DNA from 3 places in the Arthrobacter sp. TJ-170 genome. Region 3 is predicted to be linked to each of the others. Evidence: riboswitches for the same ligand, from Rfam matches in the RefSeq annotation. Region 3 holds a riboswitch; each other region holds the start of a gene.
The links. A riboswitch is a leader RNA that binds a small molecule or an ion and turns the genes downstream of it on or off. The one in region 3 is predicted to bind S-adenosylmethionine.

Region 1: linked by a shared signal. The riboswitch ahead of metX (homoserine O-acetyltransferase MetX) and the one ahead of AC4D1W_RS15285 (bifunctional o-acetylhomoserine/o-acetylserine sulfhydrylase) in region 3 are both predicted to bind S-adenosylmethionine.
Region 2: linked by a shared signal. The riboswitch ahead of AC4D1W_RS07950 (ABC transporter ATP-binding protein) and the one ahead of AC4D1W_RS15285 (bifunctional o-acetylhomoserine/o-acetylserine sulfhydrylase) in region 3 are both predicted to bind S-adenosylmethionine.

The regions. Positions count from the first base shown of each region.
Region 1 covers NZ_JBZCNL010000001.1:682,911-690,482, forward strand. Annotated here, with positions in the region: gene AC4D1W_RS03185 (formimidoylglutamate deiminase) at 1-194, shown strand, start outside; gene hutI (imidazolonepropionase) at 191-1,447, shown strand; gene AC4D1W_RS03195 (CPBP family intramembrane glutamic endopeptidase) at 1,513-2,301, shown strand; gene AC4D1W_RS03200 (VOC family protein) at 2,324-2,965, opposite strand; SAM riboswitch class IV at 3,278-3,412, shown strand; gene metX (homoserine O-acetyltransferase MetX) at 3,428-4,573, shown strand; gene AC4D1W_RS03210 (HNH endonuclease signature motif containing protein) at 4,668-5,180, shown strand; gene AC4D1W_RS03215 (alpha/beta hydrolase) at 5,122-5,841, shown strand; gene AC4D1W_RS03220 (class I SAM-dependent methyltransferase) at 5,881-6,495, shown strand; gene AC4D1W_RS03225 (RNA-binding S4 domain-containing protein) at 6,561-6,782, opposite strand; gene AC4D1W_RS03230 (DMT family transporter) at 6,844-7,572, shown strand, end outside.
Region 2 covers NZ_JBZCNL010000003.1:204,991-212,562, forward strand. Annotated here, with positions in the region: gene acs (acetate--CoA ligase) at 1-811, opposite strand, end outside; gene AC4D1W_RS07940 (ABC transporter permease) at 823-1,725, opposite strand; gene AC4D1W_RS07945 (aliphatic sulfonate ABC transporter substrate-binding protein) at 1,725-2,765, opposite strand; gene AC4D1W_RS07950 (ABC transporter ATP-binding protein) at 2,834-3,664, opposite strand; SAM riboswitch class I at 3,670-3,767, opposite strand; gene AC4D1W_RS07955 (ThuA domain-containing protein) at 3,837-4,532, opposite strand; gene AC4D1W_RS07960 (substrate-binding domain-containing protein) at 4,529-4,951, opposite strand; partial or broken gene AC4D1W_RS07965 (DUF2264 domain-containing protein) at 5,156-6,941, shown strand; gene AC4D1W_RS07970 (nucleoside/nucleotide kinase family protein) at 7,009-7,572, shown strand, end outside.
Region 3 covers NZ_JBZCNL010000009.1:53,832-61,403, forward strand. Annotated here, with positions in the region: gene AC4D1W_RS15260 (tripartite tricarboxylate transporter substrate binding protein) at 1-107, opposite strand, end outside; gene AC4D1W_RS15265 (tripartite tricarboxylate transporter permease) at 159-1,664, opposite strand; gene AC4D1W_RS15270 (tripartite tricarboxylate transporter TctB family protein) at 1,672-2,244, opposite strand; gene AC4D1W_RS15275 (NAD(P)-dependent oxidoreductase) at 2,258-3,094, opposite strand; gene AC4D1W_RS15280 (galactose oxidase-like domain-containing protein) at 3,274-5,622, opposite strand; SAM riboswitch class IV at 5,778-5,894, shown strand; gene AC4D1W_RS15285 (bifunctional o-acetylhomoserine/o-acetylserine sulfhydrylase) at 5,938-7,254, shown strand; gene AC4D1W_RS15290 (GMC family oxidoreductase) at 7,407-7,572, opposite strand, start outside.

The DNA of each region.
Region 1 (7,572 bases), on a different contig from region 3:
CACGCACAGCCGGCTCCCACCCGGACCAGCTCCCACTGACGGCCACTGCGCAGGATGTCACCGCCGTCGTCGTCGGTGGGAAAGTGCTCGCCCGCAACGGGCATCACGTGAGGCTGGGAAATCCGGCCCGCTTGCTGGTCGACGCCGTCGCCCGGCTCGATGAGGAAGCAACGGCAGGGAAGGCACAGACATGACGGGAACTACGGGTGAGGTCTCAACGCTGATCACCAACATCGGCGAACTCATGACGCAGGACGCCGAGCACCGCGTGCTGGCGGATGCCGCCGTCGTCCTGGAGGGCGAGCGCATCGCCTGGATCGGCCCCTCCCGGAACGCACCGGCAGCTGATGAACAGTACGACGCCGGCGGCCGCGCCTGCCTGCCAGGCTGGGTGGACAGCCACACCCACCTGGTGTTCGCCGGTGACCGCACCGCGGAATTCGAAGCCCGGATGGCCGGGAAGTCGTACGCCGCCGGCGGCATCTCCGTCACGGTGGAGGCTACCCGCCGCGCATCGGACGAGGAACTGGGCGTCCTGATAGCCCAGCGCGCTGACGAGGCTGCGTCCTCCGGCACTACCTACCTGGAAACCAAGACCGGCTATGGGCTCGATGTGGAGGAAGAGGCACGCAGCGCGCGGATCGCCGCCGCAACGGCCGACGAGGTGACCTTCCTCGGAGCGCATCTCGTCCCGCAGGGATGGTCCGCGGATGACTACGTGAGGACGGTCACCGGACCGATGCTGCGCGCCGTCCGCCCGTACGTGCAGTGGGCCGATGTCTTCTGCGAAACCGGCGCCTTCACACCCGAGCAGAGCAGGGAAGTACTCCGCGCCTGCAAGGAGGCCGGCTTGGGCCTGCGGGTACACGGCAACCAGCTGGGACCGGGGGAGGGGGTGCAGCTTGCGGTGGACGAGCAGGCGGCCAGCGTTGACCACGTGAACTACCTGACGTCGTCGGACATCGACGCGCTCGCCGCTTCGTGGGCGGATTGGGACGGCGGTGCCGGCGCCCGCGGCACCGTGGCCACGTGCCTGCCCGCCTGCGACCTGTCCACGCGGCAACCGCTCGCGCCCGCCCGCCGGCTACTGGACGCCGGGGTGCCGATCGCGCTCGCTTCGAACTGCAACCCCGGTACGTCCTACACCACGTCCATGGCCTTCTGCGTGGCTACGGCCGTGCTGCAGATGGGCCTCACCGTCCACGAGGCTGTTCGCGCAGCCACCTACGGAGGTGCCCTCGCCCTCCACCGGGACCAAACTACGCACGACGCCGGCTCCCTTGCCCGCGGCTCGGCCGCGGGGAGCTCGCTCGCCGTGGGTTCCCTTGCAGTGGGCCACCGGGCGGACCTGCAGGTATTGGATGCCCCCTCCGCAACTCACCTCGCGTACCGCCCCGGAATGCAGTTGACCCGCGCGGTATGGCGCCGCGGACACCGCCTGCGTTGAAAAACTTCACGGGGAGGGGGTCTGCGGGCTTTGGCTGGCGGGGGACCGTACGGCACCATGAAGGCATGCCAACCGCCGAAACCAGCCAGCCGTCGTCGTTGTTGCCGGCTGCCGGCCGGAAGAGGATCAAAGCCGAGATCCTGATTGTCCTGGGCCTGTCCCTCGGGCAGGCGGGTGTCTATGCCGTGGTTGAGCTGATTGACAAGCTGACCCGCGCACCGCTGTCTGCGCAGACGACGAGGCTCAATCCCACCCTCGACGACCGGCAGTACTTCGACCTCACCTATCAGCTGCTGGGGATCTTCTTCGCGCTGGCACCCGTGGTGCTGGTGCTCTTCCTGCTCACCGAGCCGGGGAAATCGGCGTTCCGCCGGATCGGCTTCACATTCAGCAAGCCGAAAGTCGACTTCGGTCTGGGAGTGGCGCTGGCAATGGTGATCGGCGTCGGAACCCTCGGGGTCTACGCCGCAGGGCGGGCGCTCGGTGTCACCACAGCGATCATTCCGACGGCGCTGGACACCTACTGGTGGACCTTGCCGGTGCTCGTGCTTTCAGCGATCCGCCATGCCGTGCTGGAAGAAGTGATCGTGGTGGGCTATCTTTTCGAGCGGCTCAGGGAACTGGGGTGGTCGGTCCCGGCGATCATTGTGACCTCAGCGCTCCTGCGCGGGAGCTACCACCTGTATCAAGGGATCGGGCCGTTCATCGGCAACGTAATCATGGGCCTGATCTTCGGGTACGCCTACACGCGCACCAGACGGGTCATGCCGCTGGTGGTCGCTCATGCGTTCCTCGACATTGCGGGCTTTGTCGGCTTTGCTCTGTTCGGCCCTGCCATCGGCATCGGGAACTAGCTCGGCGCGAGGCAGGCCTTGACTAGATCCTGACGGAGCCCTTCGGGGTCTCGAACGTGACCGACATGATGCCCGGTGTGCCGTTGGGGGCAATCCACTCCACGTCAACGTCGTCCAGGGGGTGGTTGGCGGGGGTGCCGAGCCATTCCGTCACACGCTCGGCGGACCCTGCGATGGTCAGCGCCCTGAGGCGTACCGACGCGGGCCGCGCCTGGGACGGGTGGAGGGACTCCGTGCCGTCATCCCAGCGGATCATGTAGGGAACCTGCGGGTCAGCGATCAGGCCCTTGATGCCGATCTGCTGCCAGGTCAGCTCCTGACCATCAGGGAACTTGCGGTTACCGGGTACGGCGCTGCGGCCCAGTCGCTCTTCGAAAGGTGCAAGATCGTCAACGGCCACACACCAGCCCATCCAGCCGCCGCCGGCCTCGGACCGGGCACGCACGGCCTGGCCGAAAGGTGCCTTGTCCGACGCAGGATGGTCGAGTACCTCGACAACCTCCAGATACTGGCCGTTGGCCAGTGGGCAAATCATGTTGCGGGTGCCGAACCGGGGGTGTACTCCACCCTTCACGAATTCCACGCCCAGGGCGTCGGAAATCCGGTCCGCAGTGGCCGTCAGGCCGTCGGGTTCGCAGGCATAAGACACATGATCCAGGCGCATGGCCCCATTTTGGCACTTTGTGATGCACGCCTCGACTTAGGGTTACCTAAGTCATAGCTATCGGGGTGAAGTGCCCAAGCAAACCCCAAGGTCAGCCACGGATAGTGGAGCGGACAGGGAGCCCGGTTCCGAGACCGCCGGAGTTTCCTGCAGGGACGCCCACTGGGCGTCCCCCTTGAGTGGGGCGGCCCGTTGCCCATAGACGGAGGCGGCCCCACTCAAGCGTTCCCGCCGGCCCAGTCAACGCCGGACCATTTCACCGCGAGTCACAATACTTGCCCTTTCCCATCCTGGTCGGGTTTTCTTGTACGAGGTCACGAGTGACAGTGCGGTGGGTTCCTTCCCGCCACCAGCCCCGGCTTACTGTCCGGCAACCCTCCTCTCGCGGTGGGGTGCCCCGGGTGACGACCAGGCCCTGCACGAGGTGTGCAGGAGCAAGCGCGATTCACAAAGGCGGCAGGTTTGACAGGGATCACCACAGCGGAACCGCACCACGAGGCGGAGTCCGTTGACGGCGTCGTCGTGCCGCGGCTTTCCATCGGCCCCCTCACGCTGGAAACCGGCGGGCACCTGCCCGACGTCGTTCTGGCCTACGAGACGTGGGGCACCCTCAACGCGGACGCCTCCAATGCGGTGCTCATTGAGCACGCGCTCACGGGCAGTTCCCACGTCGCCAGGGGAAATTCAACAGAAGACGGCTGGTGGGACGGCCTGGTTGGTCCCGGTAGGACCATCGACACCGACAGGTACTTCGTCGTGTCCATCAATATGCTGGGCGGCTGCTACGGGTCCACGGGTCCCGCGTCGCTCGATCCGGAGGGCAGGCCGTGGGGCTCGAGGTTTCCCTTCGTCACCATCCGCGATTCCGTGCGCGCCGAGGCGCTGCTCGCGGACCTTCTGGGTATTGACTCATGGCACTCGGTGCTCGGCGGCTCCATGGGAGGCGCGCGGGCGCTTGAGTGGGCAGTGACCTACCCGAAACGCGTTCAGCGCTGCGCCGTCATCGCCTGCGGAGCGGCAAGCACGGCTGAGCAGATCGCCTTCGCGCAGGCTCAGGTACAGGCAATCAGGCTCGATCCGCGGTTCGCCGGCGGCGACTACTACGGATCGGCCGGTCCGGAGCACGGATTGGGTCTGGCACGGCGGATCGCACATATCACGTACCGCTCGGAGGCCGAGTTCGGCCACCGGTTCGGCCGCGCGGCCCAGGGCATTGAGGAACCTTTCGGGTCACCTCTGCCGCATGGCCGCGGCCGCTACCAGGTGGAGAGCTACCTGGACCATCAGGCGGACAAGCTGGTTGGACGGTTCGATGCCAACAGCTACCTGATCCTCACCGAGGCGCTGATGAGCCACGACGTCGCACGCGGCCGCGGCAGCCTGACCACCGCGCTGGCCGATGCCACGGCGAAGTTCTTCGTCGCGGCGGTTGCCTCCGACCGGCTGTACTGGCCCTCCCAGTCGCATGAGCTGGCATCCGCCCTGCCCGGCAACGTGGCCGTGCACACCATCGCCTCACCAATCGGACATGATGCGTTCCTCACCGAGATAGCTCAGCTCGAACCGGCGCTTGAGGCCGCGTTCTACCACGACGACGACGGCGCGTGAGTTCCGAGTCAATGGTGTCCTGACTTCCGATTGCCACCTCGCCGCGCATGCACCCAGTTTCACCAGGATTCTGGTCCACCCGGAAACGGGGGCCGTGCTCAGCGTCGGCAGGGACAGGTACCGGCCACCCAAACACCTGCAGGACTGGGTACGAATCACCAACCCCACCTGCGTCCATCCCGGCTGCAACCGCTCATCGATGTCCTGCGAAATCGACCACGTCACTCCATGGGCGCACGGCGGGAAAACTGCCATGCACAACCTCCAACCCAGGTGCAAGCTCCGCCACATGCTCAAAACCGAAGGCGTCTGGTCCGCCGGACACGACGACGCCGGCGCACCGGGCATCACTTCATTCGGCGGCAAACCTACACCACCCTGGCCGAACCCCCACCACCCTTCTGGCGAGATTCGTGGGCGGCGCGCTGCAGAAAGGGGTCCAGTGCAGGCACCAGGTGCAACACAAGAGCCGACGCTATTTGGCCGTGCCTCGGGACAACCTGCGTTGTCTGGAGTAGCGCCGCGTGGACCCGTGCCACTATGGAGCAATGACAAATTCTCTCTCACCCGACGGCTCCGCTGTGTCCGCTTCCGGAATTGTCCCTGAACCTGGAAATCCACCAGGAAACGCGCAAGTGGTTGTCTGGTCGAAACCCGAGGATGAGCGAGAGGGTACGCCCCTGCTCGTGCTGCTGCACGGTCACATGGCCAACGAGGAAGACCTGATGGGCATCCTCGAGTCCCTGCCGGACGAATTCACGGTGGCTTCCCTCCGCGCACCCGTAGCCCAGGGGCCGGGTTTCACCTGGTTCCCGTTGATGCAGGACGTCGCCTATTCCGTCGACAAGGTCACCTCAGCGGTCCAGGATGTCATCGACTGGGTGGACTCCATCAAGGAGGCGCACTCAAGTGTGACCCTGCTCGGCTTCTCGATGGGCATGGCTGTGGCCAGCTCCATGTTGCGTGCCCGCCCTACCGACTATGCTGCCGTCGTCGGGCTTTCCGGCTTCGTGGTTCCGGCGGAGGACAGCGGGTTTTTCCACGACAGTGAGCTGGCCGCCAATCCTGTGCCGTTCTTCTGGGGCCGCGACCAGGAAGACCCGGTCATCCCGGCGGACAGGATCGAGTTCACCCATGGCTGGCTCAACCGCCACGTGAAGCTCACCAAGGTTCTCTACGCGGGCATGTATCACAGCATCAACGCCCAGGAACTGAAGCACGTCCGGGAGTTCCTGCAGATGGTCGTACCCGGGGTCGTCCGCAGATAACCCCATGTGGCCGCGTACTAGCGGGCTAGACTCCCGGATATGGGAAAAGAATCGCTCTGGGAGGCAGGAAAGCGCCAGGATCCCGACCGCTCAGCGGCCTATATCCGGCGTTTTGAGCAGCTGAACGCGCAAGGCACGGATCTGCACGGGGAAGCACGCTTCATTGACGCGCTGGCCGCCCGAAATTCCCGCATCCTCGACGCCGGCTGCGGGCAGGGCCGAGTCGGCGGTGAGCTTGCCCGGCGGGGCCATACAGTGGTCGGGGTTGATGCCGACGCTGAGCTGGTCGAAGCTGCCCGGGCGGCCCATCCGGAGTCTGCCTGGCTGGTGGGAGATCTGGCCGAGTTTGACCTACCTGGGTGCGGTATCGCGGAACCTTTCGACGTGATCGTCTGCGCGGGGAACGTCCTACCTTTTCTGGCCCCGGGTACGTCGCGGGAGGTTCTAACCCGCTTGCACCGCCATCTGGCAAAGGACGGGCGCTTGATTGTCGGGTTCGGCGCAGGGCGCGGCTACACCTTCGACAACTTCCGCGCTGACGCGGCCGGTGCCGGGCTCACCGTACCGCTGCGCCTGGCTACCTGGGACCTGAGGGTCTGGACGCCGTCGTCGGATTTCCTCGTTGCAGTGTGCGAGGCCCAAGGCGCGGAATAACAGTTGTGCCAATTCTTACCTCCCTGCCGTCACCAGCGATCTGTTGAGGGCAGGTCGTTGCGGCGCTATCCCTGCACTATGGTGACGGTAACCCCGTTCACAGTCACCGAATCGCCCGGGTGAAGCTGTCGTCCGCGGCGGTCCTCGATCTCACCATTGACCTTCACCAGGCCGTTCTCGATCAGTTCCTTGGACTCCACACCGTCCTCGGCAAGGTTGGCCAGTTTGATCAGCTGACCCAACCGGATCATTGAGTCGCGGATAGCCACTTCAGTGTCATTGCTCATGGTTACATCATGCCCGCAGAGAGCGATCTGCCCGCACACAACGTTGCCCTAGGGTTAACGGGTGTCTTACGCCCGCCACCTGCCCGCCGCCGTTGGGCTTCCGTTGGCTGTGGCCTCCGGGGTAGCCGTTCCGCTCCAAAGCAGGATCAACGGCGCGCTCGGGCAAACGCTTGACGACGGCCTCGCGGCCGCGCTCATCAGCTTCGGCACCGGCCTCGCACTGATGATCCTCATTTCGCTTCTGCTCCCGCATGGACGGGCCGGGCTTGCGCAGTTGGTGCCGGCGGTACGTGAGCGACGCTTTCCCCGCATCTACCTGGCGGCAGGAACAATCGGCGCGCTGTTCGTCTTCTCACAGGCCCTCACCATCTCGATTTTGGGAGTGGCACTGTTCACGGTCGCCGCTGTGATGGGACAAACGCTGAGCGGGCTCGCCGTGGACAGAGTCGGGATAGGACCCGGAGGACGGCGTCTGATTACCCCCATGCGCGTGATCGGAGTGACGCTCACGGTAGCGGCGGTCATCTGGGCTGTTTCGCCCCGGCTCGGAGAACCAGGTACGACGGCGGCACTGATCCTGCCGCTGCTGCTTCCAATCACCGCCGGCATCCTGGTCAGTTTCCAGCAGGCTATGAACGGAACCGCTGCCGTTCATTACGGCACGCCCATTACGGCGACACTCATGAACTTCATCGCGGGAGCGGTCGTCCTGCTGGTCGCCTGGCTGGTGAAGCTGCTGATAGCCGGGCCGCCCGATTCCCTGCCGGCGGAGTGGTGGTACTACATGGGC
Region 2 (7,572 bases), on a different contig from region 3:
TGAGGTAGCCGCCCGTGGTGTGCACCAGCCCCTTGGGCTTGCCGGTGGTGCCGGAGGTGTACATGATGAACAGCGGCGTCTCAGCGTCGAGGGCCGGAGCCTCGTGCACGGGGGAGGCGGTTGCGACGGCGTCGTGCCACCACACATCGCGTCCCTCCTGCCAGGCGATGTCGCTGCCCGTCCGCCGGATCACCAGGACGTGCTCAATCGAGTTCTCGCCGGCGACGGCGGCATCGGCGTTGTCCTTGACCGGCACCGCAATGCCGCGACGGTACTGCCCGTCCGTGGTCACGAGCAGTTTGGCGCCGGTGTCTTCGACGCGGAAGCGCAGCGCCTCCGCGGAGAACCCGCCGAAAACGAGCGAGTGCACCGCGCCGATACGCGCACATGCCAGGGTCACGACGACGGTCTCCACCAGCACGGGAAGGTAGATGACCACCCGGTCACCCTTGCCGACGCCCAGGTCTGTCAGGGCATTCGCGGCCCGGCTGACCTCCTCCTGAAGCTGGGCGTAGGTGACGGTGCGGCGGTCTCCCGGCTCACCCTCGAAGAACAGGGCGGGCTTGTCGGCGAGCCCGGCCTCGACGTGCCGGTCTACGCAGTTGTAGGCAGCGTTGAGTGTGCCGCCGGAGAACCATTCGATGCGGGGGACCGAGAGCTCGCCGTTTTGGTCCGGGCGTGCCGGGTGGAACCTGTGCGTCGTGTGCCACGGGGAGGACCAGTGAAGCCTGCGCGCCTGTTCCTCCCAGAAAGCGATCCGCTCCTCCTCCGTGGTCAGAGTCGGATCGACCCAGGTTCCAGCGGCGCTCACGTCGACCGCGCTTACGTCCACCGTCGAACCGCCCACCTTTCGGCGATGCCAAGCAGGGCGTCGGTCGTCTTGCCGATAACAGCGAGCAGGATGATCGCCAGGAAGATCCGGTCTGTGCGGCCGTTGTTGGTCGAATCGGTCAACAGGAACCCGAGTCCCAGCGACGACGCGATGAGCTCGGCAGCCACCAGGAACAGCCAGGCCTGCGCCAGCGCCAGCCGCAGCCCCGAGAACACAGCGGGCACGACGGCGGGCAGCTGCACCGTGGTCAGCAGCCTGATCCCCTTCAATCCGAACGCCCGTGCCGCTTCAACGAGGTTCCGGTCAACGTGGCGCAATGCCAAAAAGAGTGTGGTGAAGACGGGGAAGAACGCTCCGATGAGGATCAGCGTTACCTTCGAGTCCTCACCGATCTTCATCCACAGAATGAGCAACGGGACCCAGGCAAGCGACGGAACCGCGCGCAGCGCGCCGATGGTCGGTGCGAGCAGCGCGTCGGCCAGCCGGGACAACCCGAGCAGGGCGCCCAGCGCCAGTCCGAGCGTGGCACCCAGCGCGAAGCCGATGAGCACGCGCTGCGTGGAGATGGCGATGTGGATCCACAGTTCGCCGCGCTCAATCAGTTCGACGGCGGCGGTCAGCACAGCGGAGGGCGGCGGCAGCTGCACGGCGCTGAACACGCCCACGACCGAGTTCAACTGCCAGGCGACGAGGATGAGGGCGGGAACCACCAGCCCCAGCAGGAGACGGACCGGTCGCCGGCTCAGCAGCCCCCCGGAGGTCTCTGTGGGCTCAAGAGGTGAGCCGCCGTCGTCGTCCGCTGTTGTCACGGTATGGCCGGTGGCTTCCAGGCCTTCCTTGCTGGTGGGGTAGACGCTGGCCCCGGTATTACCGGGATTACCCATCTGAGTCATTAGGAACCCTGGATGGCGTCAGGATCGGCGTTGGTGACGAAGGAGTCGTCGAAGAGGGTGTCGAGGGCTTCATCGATCTGCTCCTGCGAGGAGACATCACCGGTTTCCACGAATACCGGGCCGACCTTCTCGAGAACCTTCCGCTGTGCCTCGCCCGGTGCGGGGTCGACGTCCAGGTTGGTGCGTTCGATGATGACGGCGTTGGCGATCTCGACGTCGATGCCGGCAACATCGGCGAGGATCTGTGCCGTCTCCTCCGGGTTTTCCTTCGCCCACTCGCGCGCCTTCTCGTAGGCATTCACCACGGTCTGGGCAAGCTCGGGGCTCTCGGAGAGGAATTCCTCGTTGGCGTTGAGGAAGCCGTAGGTGTTGAAGTCGATGTTGCGGAAGAAGAGCTCGGCGCCCTCCTGCTCAGCCGAAGCCATGATCGGGTCCAGACCCGCCCAGGCGTCAACGGATCCGTTGTTCAGTGCTGCCCAGCCGTCGGCGTGCTGCAGGTTCTGCACGGTGACCTCGGAGGGGTCGATGCCAGCGGACTCGAGCGACTGGATCAGGAAGAAGTAGGGGTCGGTGCCCTTGGTTGCCGCGATCGACTTGCCGCGCAGGTCCTCAAGGGTCTCGATGCCGGTGCCCTCGACGGTGACCATGGCGGACCACTCGGGCTGGGAGTAGATGTCGATCGTCTTGATCGGTGACCCGTTGGAACGGGCGAGGAGAGCAGCGGACCCGGCGGTGGATCCGACGTCGACCGCTCCGGCGCGGAGGGCTTCATTGGCCTTGTTGGAACCGGCGGACTGGACCCAGTTGACGGTCACGCCTTCGTCCTCAAGCTCCGCTTCGAGCCAACCCTGGTCCTTGATGACCAGGCTGAGCGGGTTGTAAGTGGCGAAGTCAATGTTGAGCTCGGTGGCCGTGGAAGCCTCTTCGGTGGACGCGGCGTTCTCACCGGCGAGGCAGCCGGTCAGGGCGAGCGTGCCGGTGGCGGCGAGCGCTACGGACAGGACGGCGCGGCGGGTGAAGGGCGAGCGGGTGCGGTTCATGGTTTCCTTTGCGAGGGGTAGCAGTCGCCGTGCAGACGGGCACGACGACGGAACAAGCTGTGTGTGGTCTAGTGGCCTTTGACGCCGAGGGTGGTGAGCAGGGAGCTGCGCATTCGGCCGAGGTCGGCGGCATTGCGGTCCCGCGGGCGGTCGCCCGGGACGGTGAGCACCTCGGTGACGGAGGCGCCGGGGCGTGACGGATCGGCGGACTTGCCGAGCACGATGATGCGGTCTGCGAGCTGGAGGGCCTCGTCGACGTCGTGCGTCACCAGCAGCACCGTAGTGGGCTGGGCTGCGTGGATATCCAGAAGGAGGTCCTGCATCTTCAGCCGGGTGAGGGCGTCGAGGGCGCCGAACGGCTCATCGAGGAGCAATACGCCCGGGTTCCGGGCTAGTGCCCGGGCCAGGGATGCCCGCTGGGCCATGCCGCCGGACACTTCACGGGGCCGGTGCCCGGCGAAGTCCGCGAGCTCCACGAGTCCCAGCAGTTCGGTGACCTTCGCCTTGCCGGCGGCCGCGCCGGTTCCCCTGGGCAGGCCGATTGCGACGTTGGCCCGGAGCGACAGCCAGGGGAGGAGACGCGGTTCCTGGAAGGCGACGGCGCAGCGGTCATCGATGCCGTTGACCGCGGTTCCGTCGATGAGGACGGCACCGGATGTTGGTGCGTCGAGGCCCGCTGCGGCCCGCAGGAGCGTGGACTTCCCGCAGCCGCTGGCACCGACGATGGCGAGTACCTCACCGGCGCGGACATCGAGGGTGATGTCGCGGAGGACTACATGCTCGCTGGTTCCGCCGCCGAAGGACCGCGTGAGGGAGGAAAAGGTCAGGGGAAGGGCCAGCTTGTGTGTGGCGTTGTTAGTGGCCTGTGCCTGCTGCTGCGCGCTGAGAACGGTGCTCATGTATAACTCCATCGCTCCTGGCAGTAGCACCCGTTCTCCTGCATGCAGGTAAGGGTTGCTGCGGCGTCAACGATCCAGGTCTCTCGGCCGCTCGGGATGGTGGACTTCCACTAAACGACTTTCTGACGTGCCTTTGCAATATATGTCGTAACAAAGCAGGCCCACGCTGCGGTCAGGCGAGCAGCCAGTCCACCGCGCGCTCCAGCAACTCCCGGCGCTCCGGTGACGCGTACGACACCGCGTCGTGGCCGAGAGCGTCGTAGAAGCTTCGCGCTGTAGTGGTTCCCGCTCCCCGTTTCGCAGTGCGTTCAAGCGGTCGCTCCAGCGACCAAATCAATGGGTGGAGGTGCCCCTCGTGTTCGTGGCGGGCATGGACGACGACCTCCGGTGACGTGCGCAGCCAGCTGTAGCGTTCGTCGTCCACCGTGAAGTCAGGGACGCCCACCGGAAAGGAGCCCTCCAGCACAATGTGTGCCCGGCCGTACTCCGGATGCATGGACACGCCCCGCACCCACCGACCGCCGAGTGCCTTCTCCCACGATTCCGAATCCAAAAAGCTGGTGGAGCTGGAGTGCAGGGCCAGCAACGGCCGCCCGCCGGCAATCCAGGCGTCCAACCCCGCGGAGGCGGCCTCTGATCCGGGGGACGTGCCGTCGTCGTCGCGGGGGAGACCGACGTTCACCACCAGCAGGTCCGGCCAGGAGGCGGAGTCCTGGAGGCCTTCGAGAGCGCAGTCGACGTCGTCCGCGGTTTCCACGGTGAGACCGTGGTCTTGAAGTAGGCCTGCAACCGCAGCGGATGTCTCGGCGAAGGGGTGCCAGGGGTCCGCGTACCGTCCGGTGCCGCTCAGGAGCAGTGCTGTTGTCATGGGGAGCTCATCTCTGTAGGTGACGGGTGAGGCGTTCCAAGCGAGGAGTCCCTCACGATTAGGTCCGGATTCAGCTCCAGGCGGTGGACGGGCCGTCGCCGGCCCTCGGCGATCCGGGCGGCGAGCATCTGCACCGCCACCCGGCCGACGTAGTGCTTCGGTGGCCGCACCGCGGAGATGGCGGGCTCGGCAAGGTAGGCGACCTCGTCGTCGTACGCTACGACCGCCAGGTCATCCTTAGGATTTATCGAAGTGCTCGGCCCGCGGACTGCCCTGCTTTCCAGCCGTCTCGTCGAGTGCTGCGTCCGTGGAGAGGCGGAAAACGTGATTGCTTCATGCCGACTCTGAGTATGTACTGGTCCCGAACGTGATGCAAGGCACACCGATCGAGTATCAGCCACAGGAAAGGACCGCTCCATGAATAAGCCGGAGGCAGTAGCTGCGATGGGTTATGGAACCTTCGCCGAACGGATCGTCGCCGCAGGGCCGGAGCGGTTGGGATGGGTGGCGCCGGGTGAAGGGCTCATGAGCGCATGAACAAGCTGACACTTCCGACCCTGGACCGGGAACTCTCGCCCTATACGGGATGGACGCGCGAGCACCACGCGGCCCAGGCCTACTCGATGCTGCTCGGCGTCCGCAAGTGGGCCAGTCCCAGCCATGCCCGCATCACACCGCCCGGACGCGAAGGCGGCTACGGCCGGGCCATCGACGGCCTCGAAGGCTTCGCGCGCACCTTCCTCACCGCGGGCTTCCGGCTCACAGGCGAGCGCGGCGACGATCCGCTAGGACTTGCCGAGTGGTATGCCGAGGGCAAAGGTCGAGGCTGCGGCCCTGGCCATCGTGCTCGACATGACGCGCCCCTGGCTGTGGGACGGACTGGACGCCACCGTCCAGGAACAGCTCGTCGACTGGTTCTCCCTGACCACCGACGCGGAGTACCCGCCCATCAACTGGGTCTGGTTCCGCATCGTCGTCCAGCAGTTCCTGAAGTCCGTTGGTGCGGACTACAGCCAGGACAACATCGACGAGGACCTCGCGCTCCATGACACTTTCGTGCGTGACGCCGGCTGGTACAGCGACGGCAGCCAGCGCGCCTATGACCACTACGCAGGCTGGGCACTCCATCTATACCCGGCGCTGTGGCACCGGATGGCCGGCCACGACGACGACGGTCCCGGCCCCACCCGCCGCGACCGCGATACCGCGCACCTCGACCGGTTCCTGCTTGACGCCGTCCGCCTAGTCGGCGCGGATGGTTCCCCGCTCATCCAGGGCCGGAGCCTGATTTACCGCTTCTCTGCCGCGGGGCCGTTCTGGGGTGGAGCGCTCGCCGGCTGCACCGCCGTCGAGTCTGGTCTCCTGCGCCGCGCTGCAAGTGGGATTCTGCGGCACTTCGCCGACCGCGGGGCCCCCGACAGCGACGGACTGCTCTCACTCGGCTGGCACCACGAGTGGCCGAAAATGGCCCAGTCCTATTCCGGGCCGGGGTCACCCTACTGGGCATCGAAGGGGCTGCTGGGGCTCGCGCTTCCGGCAGATCACGAGGTCTGGACGGCCGTCGAGAAGCCCCTGCCCATTGAAGAAGGCGACTTCGCCTTTACTGCTGCGGCACCCGGCTGGGCTGTCAGCGGCACCAGGGCTGACGGCGTCGTACGTGTGATCAACCACGGCACCGACCATGCCCAGGAGGGAGCTGAGGTTGCCGACTCTCCGCTGTACGCGCGGCTTGGCTACTCGACCGCTACCGCGCCGATCATGGACGACGACGGCGAGACCCACCCTCTCGACATGTCCGTCACCCTCGCGGACGAGAACGGCCGGCCGAGTCACCGCACCGGCTTCACCACGCTTGACATCCAGGCAACCGATGACGACGCCGGTGCCCTTATTGGGGCCTCCCGCGCGGTCACGCACTGGGTTGACCCAGAACCCACGGATGCGAACCACGGATACGGGCAAGCCGGAACCGTGCGCCATGGAGCGCCCGTCACCACGGTTTCCCTGGTACACGGGCCGTGGGAGGTGCGGCTGGTTCGAGTGGACCGTGAGCCCACTCCGAACGAGGCACCCCTCGGCGCGCTCACCGTGGGCGGGTGGGCGCTGCCCGCAACCTCGGAGCTTGACTCCGTCATAGTTCCTCTTCAGGGCTGTGACCGTTCCGACGGCTTCGACCAAGCGCAGAGCCGTCTATACCGCGACGCCACCCCGTTAGCAGAGGACACCACAGTTCCGTACGTGAGGGCAACGAAACCGGTTCCCGGAGCCTGGTACGCCGCGGCAGTCGGCCTCGGCACACCCGATTCTCTTGCTGAGCAACCGCGCCTCGAACTTGGGCAGGACACCGCAACGGTGCAGTGGCCCAGCCGGAGCATCACAACGCTCATCCTGCCCGAACCATCCGAATAAACCCCACTCACCCACTCCCTCCGGCGTGAAGCCCTCGTCGCATTACCCGTGTCAGGATGGCACCGTGATGCTTGCCGAACTGGTCGACCGAATAGAGCGCATCTCGGCGCACGAGACCGCCGTCGTAATCGGGATAGTCGGCGCGCCGGGAGCGGGTAAGACCACCCTGGCCGGGCAGCTGATGGCCCTGCTGAACCATGTTGAACCGAATCCGGAACGACAGCGCTACGCGCACGTGCCCATGGACGGCTTCCACCTGTCGGACCGGGAACTGCTGCGGCTGGGTCTATTGGAGCGGAAAGGTGCGCCCGAGACCTTTGATGCCTACGGGTATGCTGCCCTTCTGCAGCGACTTCGCGGAGCTCGTGATTCAGTGGTCTACGCGCCCGGTTTCGAGCGGACGATTGAACAGCCGATTGCCGGCGTCGTTCCCGTGTATCCGTCAGCGCGGACCATTCTGACGGAAGGCAACTACCTCCTCCTCGATACACCGGGTTGGCGGGAGGTGCGCAGCCAGTGCACAGAGATCTGGTACTGCGAGCAGGAGGACCGCCTGCGTATTGAGCGCCTGGTTCAGCGCCATGTCACTTTCGGTAAAAGCCGGGCTGCGGCGCGGGACTGGGTTGAGCGG
Region 3 (7,572 bases):
TTTGCACTGGCTTCGCTCTGCTCCGGGGAGCCGGAGGCATCGCCACAGGCGGCCACGGAGATCAGGAGCAGCGCTGTTCCTGTTACTGAAGTGATTGTCTTACGCATTGTCGAACTCCTTAGCGGATGGGTAGTACAGGTTGGACGGATAGAGGGGGTTTAGTTTTCAGCGTCGGTGGGCAGAAGTGCTTTGCGCTTCAGCCCGCTGGCCGCGACGGAACCGATGAAGATCAGGGCGGCGATGATCAGCAGGGTCAGGGTGATCGGGCGGGTGAAGAATATGTCGAAGCTTCCCTGCGAGAGCTGGAGCGACTGCCGCAGCGCCGACTCCAGGAACGGGCCGAGGACCACGGCCAGTACCAGCGGTGCCAGTGGGATGCTCAGGCGGCGGAAGATCAGCCCGACGATGCCGAACGCGATCATGATGAACACGTCGATCACGCTGTTGCTCACTGAGTAGGAACCGATGATGAGGAACGCGAAGATCAGCGCCACCAGCACCTCGTGGGGGATCGACAGTACGCGTGTCCACAGGCCAACCAGTGGAACGTTCAGGATCAGCAGGATGATGTTGCCGATGAAGAAGCTCGCGATGATCGTCCAGACCAGGAGCGGTTCCTGGGTGAACAGCAGCGGCCCCGGAGTGAGACCGTTTTGCAGGAAGGCGCCCATCAGGACGGCGATGGCCGGTGTCGCGGGGATACCCAGTGCGAAGAGCGGGACGAGCGACGCGCTGGAGTGTGCGTTGTTGGCTGTTTCCGGCCCGACGACGCCTTCGATGGCTCCGGTTCCGAGCTCGTGGCGGTAGCGGCCTACCTTCTTTTCCACGCTGTAGGACAGCAGGGACGAGATGGCGTTGGTGATGCCAGGGACCAGTCCGATCGGTACGCCGAGGGCGGTTCCGCGCAGCATGGCGACACCGCCGCGGCGGAGATCGGTCCTGCCGGGAATCAGGTCACGGAGGCGGGGGGCGCGGGGCCGGAGCGTCGGTGCCACCAGGTTGTCCAGCAGCTCACCGAGGCCGAAGATGCCGATGATCACCGGGACGAAGTTCAGCCCGTCGAAGAGGTGCGCTGAGCCGAAGGTGAACCGGGGGAGACCGGCCACCGGGTCGATGCCGACCATCGCGATAAGAAGACCGATCGATGCCGAGATCAGGCCGGCTGCGATGGACCTGCCCACCAGGCCCACGAGCAGGGAGAGACCGACGATCACGAGGGCAAAGAACTCGGGCGGACCGATCAGCAGGCCGACACCGGCAAGTGCCTGGGCTCCGAGGGCGAGCCCGATGGTGGCGACGATGCCCCCGAAGAAGGACCCGATGCCCGCCATGGTGAGCGCGACGCCTGCCTTGCCCTTCTTGGTCATGGCGTAGCCGTCGATGCAGGTGATCGCCGATTCGCTCTCACCCGGAATGTTCAGCAGGACCGAGGTGATGGTTCCGCCGTACGCGGTGCCGTAGAAGATGGCGGCCAGCATGATGATCGCCGAGACCGGTTCCATGTTCAGAGTGAGCGGAATGAGAATTGCGATGCCCGCGGTGGCACCGATGCCCGGGAGAATGCCGAGCATGGTGCCGACCAGGCAGCCGATAAGTGCGAACAGCAGGTTTTGGAAGGTGAGGGCTTCAGCGAAGCCCATCATGAGGTTGTTCAGAGCATCCATGGCAGCCTCACAGCCCGAGATTTTCGAGGAAGTCGATGGACGACGTCGGCAGTGTCACCTGGAGCACCTCGGTGAAGAGGTAGAAGACGCCGAAGCTGCCGACCAGCGCGATGATCAGGGACAGCGGCCATTTGCGACCACCCTGGAACTTGAGCTGGAAGAGCAGGAACGCAAACATGCTCAGCTGGAAGCCGATCAGTTCGAGCAGGCTGGCCAGGACCACGAGGCTCAGCAGCACAATCCAGATGGGCCTCTTCTTCGCGGTCGGCGCGGTGCTGACGGTGTCCGTGTCGAGGGTAATTCGTTCTTCGGGCTGGGGGACCACGTTCGGGTTGCCGCGCAGGGCCTGGATGAGCCACACGAGGGAGGATAATCCGAGGAGAACGCCGATCCAGAAGGGGAAGAATCCCGGACCGGGTCCGAGGGTGGTCCAGTAGCCGAGTCCGAAGCTCGTGAAGATGACTGCGGCGGAGAGTACGGCCAGCGCAAGGGGAGTTGCGACCAGGAGGATCTTCGAGGGACCAGCGGAAGTTTCCGGGATTTCGGTGGGGCGAGCGGCCGGCGTTGGCGTCTTTGACATGGTCACCACGTCATCAGGCTTTCGCGCTGCTCGAGGCCAGATTGGGCTCATTGTCCGTGCTCCTGGGGATAGGGGTGCCGGACTCAGTTTCCTGTGCCAGGCGCTTCAGGGAAGCGACGGTTCCCGAAGTCATTTCAGCGGCCACGCCCATCGATGAAAGATAGTTGCGGGCTGATTCCATTTCGAACCCTCGCCGCTCGGCGTGCAGCCGGGTGCCGGTGAGGAAGCGGTCGATGACGGCCTGCCCGTCGCCGGCGAGCTGCTGTGCGATTTCATTGCGGATCCATTCTGTGGCACCGGCGGCGTCTCCGGCGGATACCGCTTCCACGATGAGCGACGCGAGGCCCTTCATGAAAACGCTGCGGAGCAGTTTATGCGCCATAGCGGCGCCGGCGGGGGCATCGAGCGTGTCGACCGGTGCGCCGAGTCCGCGGAAGGCGTCGGCGGCCTTCTGTGCTCCTGATCCACTGATCATCAGGGGAGTAGCGGCGCCCGCGACGGTGACGGGGCCGAGGATGGCGACGTCGGCGAAGTGCGCGTCGGTCTGTTCCAGATCCTGTGCCAGTTTTTCCATCTCAGCTGGGGCTGACGAGGTCATGTCGGCATAAACCGCGCCTGGCTTGAGGTGCGGCGCGCATGTCTCGGCGACTTTGCGTGCGACGGCGGCGGAGGTGAGTGCCAGGACGAGGTCCGCGTCGGCGACGGCCTCAGCTTCAGACGCTGCCAGGCTGACCCCTTCGGGCGCTGGGACTTCTCGTGGATCGAAGGCGGTCACTGTGTGCCCGGCCGACACAAGCGCGGTCGCGTAGCGAGAGCCTGCCTCGCCCAGACCGATGATTGCGCAGTGCATCTGTTTCCTTTCTGCTTCTTCGCAGCGGCGGAAGATTTTTTGATTACCACTGTATGGTAACTACTTCCATCTGCTGGTAATAAGCATGACGTGCCTCAGGTCACATGTCAATGCGGATTGAAGACGCAAGTCACTTGGGGCGTCCTACACCCGCGCGCACCGTTGGCTCAGGGCGAGGGTTACCGAAAGATGTTGTAGCCGCCCCAGCCTGAGCCGGCGATGGTCCGCGTCCCCCAAACGCCCTTGCTGAAGGGGTAGTGGGCGAGCCTTCCGTCGGTCAGTCGGCTGATTACACCCTGGCTTCCGTTGGCGAATGCTGACACCGCGGTGATGCTGTCGACGGCGTTCCACCCGTTGCCGACCAGGCGCCTGGGTTCGGTGATGAAGGTGCCAGTTCCCGTGGAGCGGTACAGCAGCAGGTTGCCGTCGCTGCGCCTGGCGAGGAGGTCCTGCCTGCCGTCCTGGTCGAAGTCCACCATGGCGAGGTAGAGGCCACCCCAGCCGGTACCGCTCTTGATTCGTGGACTCAATGCCTGTCCGGCGCTGTTGCCGTAGTACCAGAGAGTTCCTGCAGCGTCGTAGGCAAGGACACCCGGGTACTTGTCGGCCGCGCGCCAGCGGCCGATCGTCAGGTGGTAATTGCCCCACCCTGAACCGATGGCCTGGGCAGGCGCGAACCCTCCCTCATGTTTTCCGGGGTAGAAACTCAGCCGGCCGCCTTTCCATTGCGCGATGATGTCGAAGACGCCGTCGTTGTTCCAGTCGGTCACGTGCCCCTTCGCCAGCCCGGACCAGCCGGTGCCAATCTTTTGCCGGGGCTGGAAGCCGCCCTGGCCCGTGGCCGGGTAATTCCACAGCACGCCGTCCGGCCCGGCCGCCACAATATCAGCGGGGCTGCCGATGCTCGGGCGGGATGGAGCGGCAGCCGGTTGCTGGGAACCGATCGTGATCATCGAGGCGACACTGGGCACACCGTTGCCGTCCACTGCAAAGAGCAGGTAATTGCCCGGCACCAGCACGCCGGGATCCGCCGGCAAGGTCAGCGACGCAGTGGTGCCTGAAACCGCAGTCGCGGTCAGCGGAACCCGCCGCTGATCGGTGTTCACGGAGTGGGTCACCGTACCCATCCGCATCAGGGAGAACTCCGTGGTCGGCGCTCCAGTGGTCACCGCAATCGTGCTGCCGGGCGTGGCGGAGGCCGGGGCGGACACGATTTCCGGCCGGGTGCGCGGGCTGCCGTCTGCGTTCAGCAGGTAAGGCGGCGTGAAAATCTGTCCGTTCAAGTTATTCGTCGTGCAATTGCCGCACAGGCCACCACCGCCGACGAAGACCTGGCCATCCGGGAGCAGCAGGGCAACGCTGTGATAGGCGCGGGGAGTGGCCATCGGGGCGAGCGTGGTCCACTGTCCGGTCTCCGGGTCCCAGATTTCTGGGGCCCTCGAAGCAGCACCGGCCTCACCGCCGACCACCAACACCTGGCCATCGGGCAGCGCGACTCCATTCGCGAACGTCCGGTTGACGGCCATGTCCGAGGTCCGGGCCACTGTGAGTCCGTTATTGATGTCGATGGTGTCCGCCCGCGCCGTGGCATTTCTGCCCACGTAGTCGGTCGCTCCACCCACGGTGAGAATCTTTCCGACGTCGTACATCACGGCGTTGCCGTTCATTGCGTCCGGGCTATCGGACCGCAGACCGGCCGAACTGATGCTGCCATTGCCTGTGCTCGAGATCCAGTTCATCTGCCGGCTCGGCCCGGCGTGGAACGCCCGGCCACCGGGGGCGGCAAACAACCAGGCATGATTGTCGGACCGGTATTCGCCGGCAGGATCGTTGGTCAGAATGCTGTCGGACGGCACAAGCGGCAGCGTTCGCCAGCCGTCGGCGGCGGACCACACCTCGCCGTGCTTGTTGCCGACGCCGCCGGACCATGACCCGCCGATGGTAAACACCTCGCCGGTGGACGTGGTCAGGTTGGACTGGTATCCGCGGGCGATCTTCATGTCCGGCCCCGCGGTCCAGGTGTTCGTCGCAGGGTTGTACAGCGAGGTCTTCGTGCTGTTGCTGCCCCCACTGACCATGATCTGCCCGTCCGGCAGCATTGACGTCCCGGGGCAGAACATGTCGTGACCGGTGTTGGATACCTGGGTCTGGCTCACCTCGCCGGTGGTGAGGTCCAGAATGGACGTCTGAGTGTATCCCCGGGCCCCGCCATACGTGGTGGAAGAGTAGGCGGACCAGGTCAGCAGCTTGTTGCCCGGCAGCAGCGCCGCCGCAGCCGGGACAAGCGGGAAGCTGATCGTCGGGCCCCAGGACCCCTGCGACCCATTTGCGACGGCCTGAACGGTCAGGTTTCCGGTGGCCTTTTCGGGCTCCGATCCCGCCTCCGTGGCGACAGCTTGCGGCACCGGAACGTGATCGTGTGCTCCGGTCGCGCTCGGAGGCTCGGCCGACGCCGTAGCCGTAGCCGAAGCCCCGTATCCGGCGACCAGCAGGGAGACGATCACAACCGCGGATACAAGTCGCGACATCTGTGCGCCCCCGTCCAGATTCATCCCCCGTGCTTAGCAAAAGCTAACCCGGGCGCCATGTAAGGATCTTGGGACGACTGACGTGGGCTTCGCGCGACAGGTACATCTTCGTCATCTTGGTACCCAACACAGTTCGCCTGCCTACACTTGCCTCAGGTCATGAGCGCCAGCATTAAGCCCCGGCTCGCTGGCCGGCAACCCTCCATCCGCGGCGGGGTGCCCCGGGTGAGGACCCGGCTGTCCGGCGAAGGGTCGGATGGCAAGCGCGGCCCGTGGTGCTCCGAGCATGCCGGGCCCAAAGTAGAGGAGCCTTGAATGTCCAACGGATGGTCCTTCGAAACACGCCAGATCCACGCCGGGCAGGAGCCTGACGCCACCACCGGTGCCCGGGCACTGCCCATCTACCAGACCACGTCCTTTGTGTTCCCCAGCGCCGAGAGCGCTGCGAACCGCTTCGCGCTGGCTGAGCTGGCGCCCATCTACACGCGCATCGGTAATCCCACCCAGGACGCGGTGGAGCAGCGGATCGCCAGCCTGGAGGGCGGTCTGGCTGCCCTCCTTCTCAGCTCTGGGCAGGCGGCGGAAACCTTCGCGGTCCTGAATGTTGCCGAGGCCGGCGATCACATCGTCGCCAGCCCCAGCCTGTACGGCGGGACCTACAACCTGTTTGCGCACACGCTGAAGAAGTTTGGCATCTCCGTCACCTTCGTGGCCGACCCCGACAATCTCGACCAATGGCGCGACGCCGTGCAGCCGAACACTAAGCTCTTCTTCGCCGAGGTTGTGTCCAATCCCCGGCAGGACGTCCTCGACATCGAGGGTGTTTCCCGCACTGCCCATGAAGCAGGGGTGCCGCTGATCGTCGACAACACGCTGTCGACGCCGTACCTGATCCGGCCGCTCGAGTGGGGCGCGGACATCGTGGTCCACTCAGCGACCAAATACCTTGGCGGCCACGGCACGGCGATCGCTGGGGTCATAGTGGATTCCGGCAAGTTCGATTTCGGCAAGGACCCGGAGCGCTTCCCCGGCTTCAACACCCCGGACCCCACCTACAACGGGCTGGTCTACAGCCGCGACCTCGGAGAAGGCGGCACCCTGGGTGCCAACCTGTCCTACATCATCAAGGCCCGCGTCCAACTCCTGCGGGACCTGGGCTCGGCGGTGTCGCCCTTCAACGCCTTCCTGATCTCCCAGGGCCTTGAGACGTTGAGCTTGCGGATGGAACGCCACGTCGCCAACGCGGGGGAAGTTGCCCGCTGGCTGGAGGCAAGGGACGACGTCGAATCGGTCGCCTACGCCGGGCTTCCGTCAAGCCCCTGGTACGAGCGTGGACGCAAGTACGGCCCGAAGGGGACCGGTGCGATTGTCTCGTTCAACCTCGCGGGCGGAGCCGAGGCAGGTAAGCGGTTTGTGGACGCCCTCGAACTGCACTCGCACGTTGCGAACATCGGAGATGTCCGTTCCCTGGTCATCCACCCGGCATCCACTACGCACAGCCAGCTTTCCCCCGAACAGCAGGTCGTGGCCGGCGTGGCCCCGGGGCTGGTCCGGCTCTCCGTGGGGCTCGAGCATATCGACGACATCCTTGCGGACCTCGAGACCGGCTTCCGTGCAGCGAAAGAGGCGTAGGGGGAGTAGCGGCTTCTACCCTCCGGCACAGTTGCCATTACAAGATCATCACCGCGGCCAACTATTGCGCCGCTATTCCTCAAACTTGCCGGGCTTGAGGAATAGGGGCGGCGGCTGGGCGTAAGCCGCCACCCCATCTTTCTACGAGAGTTTCAGAGCGCTGATTTTGTTTCTGTCCTCATGTCGTTGACTTGTTCCTTATTGGCGCCTACGGCGTCACGGCCGGTGAGGTGGGCGGCGGCACGTTCGGCAATCATGATGGTCGGGGCGTTGGTGTTGCCCGTGGGCACCAAGGGCATGATGGATGCGTCCGCGATG